One region of the Thauera sp. 27 genome, then DNA from elsewhere that is predicted to be linked to it. Evidence: predicted binding sites of a transcription regulator. Region 1 holds the regulator's gene; the other holds the start of a gene.
The links. The regulator FNR, encoded in region 1, switches genes on or off when oxygen is low (the NO sensors DNR and NnrR bind a similar motif). The targets are predictions, from matches to a motif close to TTGANCTAGNTCAA.
Positions count from the first base shown of each region.

Region 2: a site for FNR is predicted at 2,671-2,684, ahead of B447_RS03535 (cytochrome c oxidase subunit 3 family protein). Genes of this name have one in related genera too.

Region 1 is NZ_AMXB01000010.1:34,914-38,971, forward strand. It holds gene hemN (oxygen-independent coproporphyrinogen III oxidase) at 1-1,076, opposite strand, end outside; gene fnr (fumarate/nitrate reduction transcriptional regulator Fnr) at 1,226-1,966, shown strand; gene B447_RS07095 (SirB2 family protein) at 2,000-2,380, opposite strand; gene B447_RS07100 (Crp/Fnr family transcriptional regulator) at 2,479-3,162, shown strand; gene B447_RS07105 (PHA/PHB synthase family protein) at 3,186-4,058, opposite strand, start outside.
Region 2 is NZ_AMXB01000005.1:27,624-31,681, reverse strand. It holds gene tsaE (tRNA (adenosine(37)-N6)-threonylcarbamoyltransferase complex ATPase subunit type 1 TsaE) at 1-189, opposite strand, end outside; gene queG (tRNA epoxyqueuosine(34) reductase QueG) at 250-1,353, shown strand; gene B447_RS03545 (SlyX family protein) at 1,434-1,646, shown strand; gene B447_RS03540 (cytochrome C oxidase subunit IV family protein) at 1,653-1,946, opposite strand; gene B447_RS03535 (cytochrome c oxidase subunit 3 family protein) at 1,975-2,502, opposite strand; gene B447_RS03530 (CreA family protein) at 2,740-3,210, shown strand; gene B447_RS03525 (hypothetical protein) at 3,246-3,515, opposite strand; gene B447_RS03520 (DUF3617 domain-containing protein) at 3,705-4,058, opposite strand, start outside.

The DNA of each region.
Region 1 (4,058 bases):
TCACGGTCGAGCGCATCGTAGTACTCGTCGAGCGTCTTGACGTTCTGCGCGTACACCGGACCGATCTTGCCGATTGCCGATACGCCGAAGGCAAGCAGATCGCACTCGGCCTGGGTGGAGTAGCCCTGGAAGTTGCGGTGCAGACGGCCCTGGCGCTGGGCAACGGTGAGTTCGTCATCCGGCTTGGCGAAGTGGTCCATGCCGATATAGACGTAGCCGGCCTCGGTAAGGCGACGGATGCCGAGCTGCAGCAACTGCAGCTTGGTGTCTGCAGTGGGCATGTCGCCGCTGTTGATGCGGCGCTGCGGCTTGAACAGGCCCGGCAGGTGGGCATAGCTGTAGAGAGAGATGCGATCGGGCGAGATCTCCAGCACCTGCTCGAGGGTACGGTTGAAGCTGATCACGTTCTGCTTGGGCAGACCGTAGATCAGGTCCATGCTCACGGACTTGAAGCCCGTGGCACGTGCCGCGTCGATGACGAGCTTGGTCTCGTCATAGCTCTGGATGCGGTTTACCGCCGCCTGCACATCTTCGGCGAAGTCCTGCACGCCAACGCTCATGCGGTTGAAGCCAAGCTCGGCGAGCAGTTTCACGGTGTCGAAGTCGACCTTGCGCGGGTCGACCTCGATCGAGTATTCGCCATTGGGAACAAGCGTGAAGTGTTCGCGCACCGCGGCCATGAGCTCGCGCATCTCGTCATGCGACAGGAAGGTCGGCGTTCCCCCACCGAGGTGGAGCTGCGTGACCTGGCGGCTGCCCTCCAGGCATTCCGCCTGCATCGCGATCTCCTTGGCCAGGTATTTCAGATACTTGGCCGAGCGCCCATGATCCTTGGTGATGATCTTGTTGCAGGCACAGTAATAGCAGATCGTGTTACAGAAGGGGATGTGGAAGTATAATGAGAGCGGTTTGCTGACGCCGCCGACCGCCCTTTTTGCGAGCCAGGCCTTGAGCGCATCGGCGTTGAAGGCCTCGACGAAGCGGTCCGCTGTCGGATAGGACGTGTAGCGCGGTCCGTTGATGTCGAATCGGCGGATGAGTTGCGGATCGAAGATGAGTTGGTTCTGGCTTGTCATGATCTTGCTGCGGCAGTGTGTGCCAAACAATGGCAGATCGCCGCGTTTTTTTGGTTGACGTGGGTCAACGGGCGTGATGTGTTGCCCGATCGAACCACTCCTGAGCCAGGTCTGGCGTCTTTTGTCGGGGAAGCAGGATTATCGTGCAGATGAGGGCGAGCGTGCCAATTACCGTGAACGGGCTCAAGTCTGCCTGTTCGCAGTGCAACCTGGTCGAGTTGTGCCTGCCCTTCGGGATGTCCGACAGCGAGTTGAACCGCCTGGACGAACTCGTTGGCGCGCGGCGCAAGGTCAAGCGCCAGCAAAGCCTGTATCGTGCGGGCGATCCGTTCGAGGCGATCTACGCCATCCGCGCCGGTTCGTTCAAGACCGACGTGCTGCTCGAAGACGGCCGCGATCAGGTGACCGGCTTCCAGATGACCGGAGAGATTCTCGGCCTCGACGGCATCAGTGCAGAGTCGCATACCTGCTATGCGATCGCCCTCGAGGACAGCGAGGTCTGCGTGATCGCCTATGACAAGCTCGAGCAGATGTCACACGAAGTGGAAGGCCTGCAACTGCAGTTCCACAAGGTGATGAGCCGCGAGATCGTGCGCGACCACGGCGTGATGATGCTCCTCGGTTCGATGCGCGCCGAGGAACGGCTGGCGGCGTTCCTTCTCAACATGTCGCAGCGCTTCAATGCGCGCGGCTTCTCGGCGCAGGAATTCCACCTGCGCATGACGCGCGAGGAGATCGGTTCCTACCTGGGGCTCAAGCTCGAGACGGTGTCTCGCGCTTTCTCCCGCTTCCAGGACGAAGGGCTGATCTCGGTGCAACAGAAGCACGTGCAGTTGCTCGATCCCACCGGGCTCAAGCGCCTGATCCAGCACCAGCACGGCGCGCGCTGACGCTGGCCGCCCCGCCTCGACGGCCGCCATTGTTCAGGCAAGGAAGCCTGCGGGATTCTTGGTGAAGGCGACCGACACGATCCATACGTACACGGACAGGGCGGCCGCAAAGGCGCCCGCACGCACCGGCTTGGTCGGGCCGCGCTTGAGTGCAAGCGTGCCAAGCAGCACGTATGCAACCAGGCCACCGACCTTGGCGGTCACCCAGTCGGCGGCAAACGGGTACTGCGCGATCATGACCGCCAGCGTGATCGCTGACAGCAGCAGCAGGCTGTCGATGATGTGCGGCAACACACGGGTGAGCCGGTGCGAGAGCATCGGATTGCCCGTCAGCATCCACATGCCGCGCAGCAGGAAACCCGCTGCGCTGAGCACGACGCAGACGACGTGAAGGTGTTTGATCGCGTAGTACATCCTTTTTCCTTGCAAGGGCTGGCAAGCTGCCGGTCTCGGGGCGACAGGTATTGTCGCCCGTCTCGGGTAAGATTACGAATCGTTCCGGAGCCAAAGCAATGTCCCAGCACCCCCATGTCGACATCCCTGCCCTGCTGCATCGCATCCCGCTGTTCAGTGAGTTGTCGGAGTCGGATATCCAGCGTGTGTCGCGCTACACCCGCGATCGGCATGTCGGCAGGGGCGAAGTGCTGTTCCAGCGCGGCGACCAGCCCCACGGCTTCTATTTCGTCGTATCGGGCCAGATCAAGCTGGCCTTCTCGTCGCCACAGGGCACCGAGAAGGTGGTCGAGATCGTGGGTGCGATGCAGAGCTTCGGCGAGGCGGTGATGTTCATGAACCACCCCTACCCGGTCTTTGCGGAGGCCTTGTGCGACACGGTGCTGATCCATGTCGGCCAGGCGGTCGTGACCGAACTCATCGACCAGGATTCGACCTTCGCTCACAAACTGCTGGCCGGCATGGCGATTCGTCTGCACAGCCTGATCCAGGACGTCGAAACCTACTCGCTGCGCTCGAGCATGCAGCGCGTCATCGGCTACCTGCTGCAGGTGGCGGACAGCGACACGCCATGCGAGATTGCGCTTCCCACCAGCAAGCAGGTGATCGCCTCGCGCCTCAACCTGACCCCCGAGACGCTGTCGCGAATCTTCCATGACCTCAGCGAAGCAGGCCTGATCAGCGTGCAGGGCAAGCGCATCACCCTGCACGACCCTGCACGCCTGGCACGGCACAACGCCTGAGGCCGTTGCAGCACGGTAGCCGTTCAGGGCTCGAGCACGTACTGCCCTGGCGCATCGGCAAGCGCGGGAAAAGCCTCGGTCGACACCGGGCGCGCCGCCACGAGCGCGCCGCAGCGTGGCTTGAGCCAGCGCATCCAATCTTCCCACCAGCTCCCCTCGCAACGCTTGGCGCGCTGACGCCAGGTTTCCGGCGTATCGTCGCGTGTGCTGGCTTCGACCCAGTAGTGGCGCTTGGGCGGGTCGACGACGGGATTGACGATGCCCAGGATATGCCCGGAACTCGACAATACCTGCCGCACCGGTCCGCCAACGTGATGCACCACTTTGAAGGTTTGCAGCCACGGCGCGATGTGATCGTCCTCGGCCGCAACCGCATAGAGCGGCTGCGAAACGGCCGCGAGGTCGAGCGCCTCACCGGCGACCTGCAAGGCCCCTGGCTGGATCAACTTGTTGTGCAGGTAGAGTTCGCGCAAATACCAGGCATGCATGCGGTACGGCATGCGGGTGGTATCCATGTTCCAGAACAGCACGTCGAATGGCGGCGGTGACTCTCCGTACAGCCAGCCATGCACGACGTAATGCCAGATCAGGCTGTTGGAGCGCAGCAGCCTGAACGAGGCGGCCATCTCCTTGCCGTCCAGGTAGCCCTTGCGAGCCATCTGCTCGGTCAGGTAGCGGATGCTGCTCTCATCGATGAAGACCTCGATGTCGCCTGGTTTGTGGAAGTCGACCAGCGTCGTAAACAAGGTCCAGTCGGCGACCGGCATCTCGGCCTCACCATAGCGCCGGTTCGCCCACGCCATGTACATCGCCAGTGCGGTGCCGCCAATGCAATAGCCGGCGGCATGCACTTTTGCGGCGCCCGTGAAGGCGCGCGCCTGACGGACGATCTCGTC
Region 2 (4,058 bases), on a different contig from region 1:
GAGGGCGCGCAGCACGCCACGGGTGAGGGTGGTTTTGCCCATGCCGAGGTTGCCCTGCAGCCAGATCCGCAGGCCGGGCGCGAGTGCCGCCGCCAGTGCCGCGCCAAGTGCTTCGGTGTCGGCTTCCGCCGGCAAGTGCGCGTCCAGGCGGGCGCCGCTATCATCGGCAGCTTGATTCAACTCGATCATGGGAACCTCGTGGTGATGGCGTCAGGTCAGGGCAGGGACAGTGTGGCGGGGGCACCGGACATGTCGTCTGCGGCGGGCGCGCAGCCTGCCGCGGTGTCGGGTTGGGGCCCGAGCGACGGGCTTGAATTTGTTGCGCAGATCAGACAGTGGGGGCGGGAGTTCGGCTTCAATGCGATCGGCGTGGGCGGAATCGACCTCACGGATGCCGAGCCGGGGCTGATGGCCTGGGTGGAGGCCGGCTTCCACGGCGACATGGATTATATGGCGCGACACGGCCTCAAGCGCGCGCGCGCAGCCGAGCTGGTGCCCGGTACGGTGCGCGTGATCAGTGCGCGCATGGACTACTGGCCCGCGGCTGCCGACGCCGGCGCGGCGCTTGCCGACCCGCAACGTGCCTATGTGTCGCGTTACGCATTGGGGCGCGACTACCACAAGGTGTTGCGCGCGCGCCTGCAAAAGCTCGCCGAGCGCATTGCCGCTGCCGTGCCGCACCAGTACCGCGTATTCACCGATTCCGCCCCGGTGCTGGAGGTGGAGCACGCCAGCCGCAACGGACTCGGATGGCGCGGCAAACATACCCTGCTGCTCGATCGCTCGGCGGGTTCGTGGTTCTTCCTCGGCGAGATCTTCACCGACCTGCCGCTGCCGGTCGACGAACGGCTCGAGCCGCACTGCGGCCGCTGCACGGCCTGCATCGACGCCTGTCCCACCGGCGCCATCGTCGCGCCCTATCGTGTCGATGCGCGGCGCTGCATCTCCTACCTGACCATCGAGTTGCAGGGCGCCATACCGGAAGCGCTGCGCCCGCAACTCGGCAACCGCATCTACGGCTGTGACGACTGCCAGCTCGCCTGCCCCTGGAACCGCTTCGCCCAACTCAGCTGCGAGCCCGACTTTGCGCCCCGGCATCGCCTCGACAGCGCCACGCTGGTCGAGCTCTTCGCCTGGTCGGCGGCCGACTTTGCCGAGCGCACGGCGGGCAGTCCGATCTACCGTATCGGCCACGAGCGTTGGTTGCGCAACATTGCCGTGGCCTTGGGCAATGCGCCGACCACCGCCGCTGTCCTCGCTGCCCTGCAGGCACGCGCGCAGGACGACAGCGCCATCGTGCGCGAGCATGTGGCCTGGGCACTGGATCGCCATGGCGGGGCGACGAGCGGCTAGAATCCGCGGCCCTCTCGTCTGTGGCCCTCTCGTCTGCAGTCCTCTTGTCTGCAACCCCCTCCCAGGAACCGCCGCGCCTCATGGAACAACACCTCGAACACCGCCTCGAGAAGCTCGAGACCAAGCTGATGGCTGCCGAGGATCTGCTCGACGAACTCAACCGCACGGTATGGCGGCAGCAGCAGGCGCTGGAACTGCAGCGCGAGCAGCTGCGCCAGCTTGCCCAGCAGGTCAAGACCATCCAGCCCGGCAACCCGCTGCGCCCCGAGGACGAGGTGCCGCCGCACTGGTAGAGGGCGTCAGGGTATGAGCGCGCCGGTTAGGCGGGCGAGGGTGTCGCCAAACGCGCTGGTCAGTACCACCAGCAGGGGCATCCCGTAGGCGAATGCGTACACTGCCAGCCTGATGCGCTGGTGCGCGCTGCGCAGCTCCAGAAAGTGGTCGCACACCAGCCGCAGCTTGACCGCCATGACCACGGCGACCATCACGGCAACGCCCAAGCCGGCATCTGCCCGTCCGCCCAGGCCGGCCCCTGCCACGCTCAGCAGCACCAGCAGCAGCCACGCCAGGTCGACCTTGCGTGTTTCGCTCATTGTCTCGGTCCCTTGGTCGGCATTGGGCTCATCGCAGCACATAGAACAGCGGGAAGATCATCAGCCACAGGATGTCCGTCGCGTGCCAGTAGCAGGCAAAGGCTTCCAGGCCACCATGCTCGGCCACCGTGTAGGCGCCCCCGGCGGTGCGTGCCATCACCCACAGCATGCCCAGCAGTCCCCAGAACACATGTACCAGGTGGGTGAAGGTGAGGTAGTAGTAGGTCACCACGAACACCCCGGCGTTGCTGTCCAGCCCGTGGCTGAAGTTCCAGCGCAGTTCGAGGATCTTGATCAAGGGGTAGCCCAGCCCGAACACGAAACCGGCCAGCAACCAGCGCAGGCAGGCCGGCTTGCGCCCGGCGCGCATCGCATGCAGCGCGCGCGCCACGCACCAGCCACTGGTGAGCAGCATCAGCGTGTACCCGGTGCCTGCAGCAAGCGACAAGCGTCCCGGCCCGGCCTCGAATGCGTCCGGGTTGTGTGCGCGGGCGATGAAATACACCGCGAACAGCAGCGCGAACTCGGTCAGCTCGCAGAAGATGCCCACCCACATGGCCTTGCTGCCGGGGATGCGGCCGGCAACTGGTGCGGTGTGGTCAGAACGATCGGGGAAAGCGAGGGCGGCAGGCACGGCAGGGGCTCGGAGCAGGGTGAGGCGGCGCCAGGGCAACACGCCCCAGGCAGGATCACCAACTGATACGCTCAACGCTACCGCGCTGCCTTGATCCAGGGTAAATCCTCGCAGCCGGTGCCATACTGGCGGCCCGCGCCAAAACCGGAGTCCAGACTCGTGAAGATCATTTCCCTGCTTGCTCTCGGAGCCGTCCTGCTGGCGCCGCTGGCGCAGGCCGAAACCGTCGGTAGCGTCGACACCGCCTTCAAGCTCATCGGTCGGAACCACCAGGTCGTCGTCGAGGTGTTCGATGATCCGAAGGTGAAAGGCGTGTCCTGCTACGTATCGCGCGCCCGCACGGGCGGCGTGAAGGGCACGCTGGGCCTGGCGGAAGACACTGCCGACGCCTCGGTGGCCTGCCGGCAAGTGGGCGAGATCTCGTTCGCCGAGCCGCTGCGCAGGCAGGAGGAGGTGTTCTCGCAGAGCGCGTCGATCCTGTTCAAGAAGATCCGCATCGTGCGCATGGTCGACAGCGCACGCAACACGCTGGTCTATCTCGTTTACAGCGACAAGCTGATCGACGGCAGCCCGCAGAACAACGTCACCGCGGTGCCTGTCCCGCAGGCCGTCGCCATTCCCGTGCGCTGAGCGCGCCGCGCGCGCGGCACACGGGCTGCCGCGCTTCAGGCCGCCGCCACCTCGGCGAGGCTGCACTTGGTGACGCCGAATTCGGTACGCACCAGCAAGGGGTAGCTCGCGCCGCTGAAACGGCCGAAGTGGCCGATGTTATAGCCGACTACGCAGCCGGCGATGTGGCCGATGCGCACACGCCGGCCGACACGGTAGCCAGCGCGGATCGCACGGTTGACGGCGTGCTCGACGCTGCCATGCCAGGGGTGAGGGCAGTTGCCGCTGCGTTTGCCCTCGATTACGGAGAGGGGCTGAGTGCTCATGATGACCTCTGTCAGGGGCCTGGGGATTGGGCCTTCAAGACCCGTAACGGCCCGCCTCGGGCGGGCTTGATGCACTTTCCCGCAGTCCCTTGCGTGCAGCAGTGACGCCCGTCACGGCGCGGCGCAATCACTCCGCCTACGGCGCACTGCCGCTACCCGGTCGTGACCAGGCTCACACCCGCCGCTGGCTCAGCGCGCGCACTGCGCGGCCAGCCACCGCCCCTCGGTCTCGACGTCGAGATCGCCGCGCGTCGAGCGCATGGTCACGCGCGTGGTGAAGTGCTCCGCGGAGTGAACGCGTGCGCGGAAGTTGCCGGTTGCGCTCGGTCCGGTGCAGCTCAGCGTGCCCGTCACCGTGTTGCCCTGCCTGGTCACGTCGCTGAGCACGCAATTGCCCTCCACCTTGCCGGAGAAAACGTTGTCCTGGCGAGCCTGCTCAGGCGTGATGCAGGTGCGCGCCGTACCGTCCGCGCCCAGGCTGACACCCCGCTGCGCCATCTGCTGCTCGACGATGCGGCGGGTGTCGGCAGGCAGGTTCTTGAG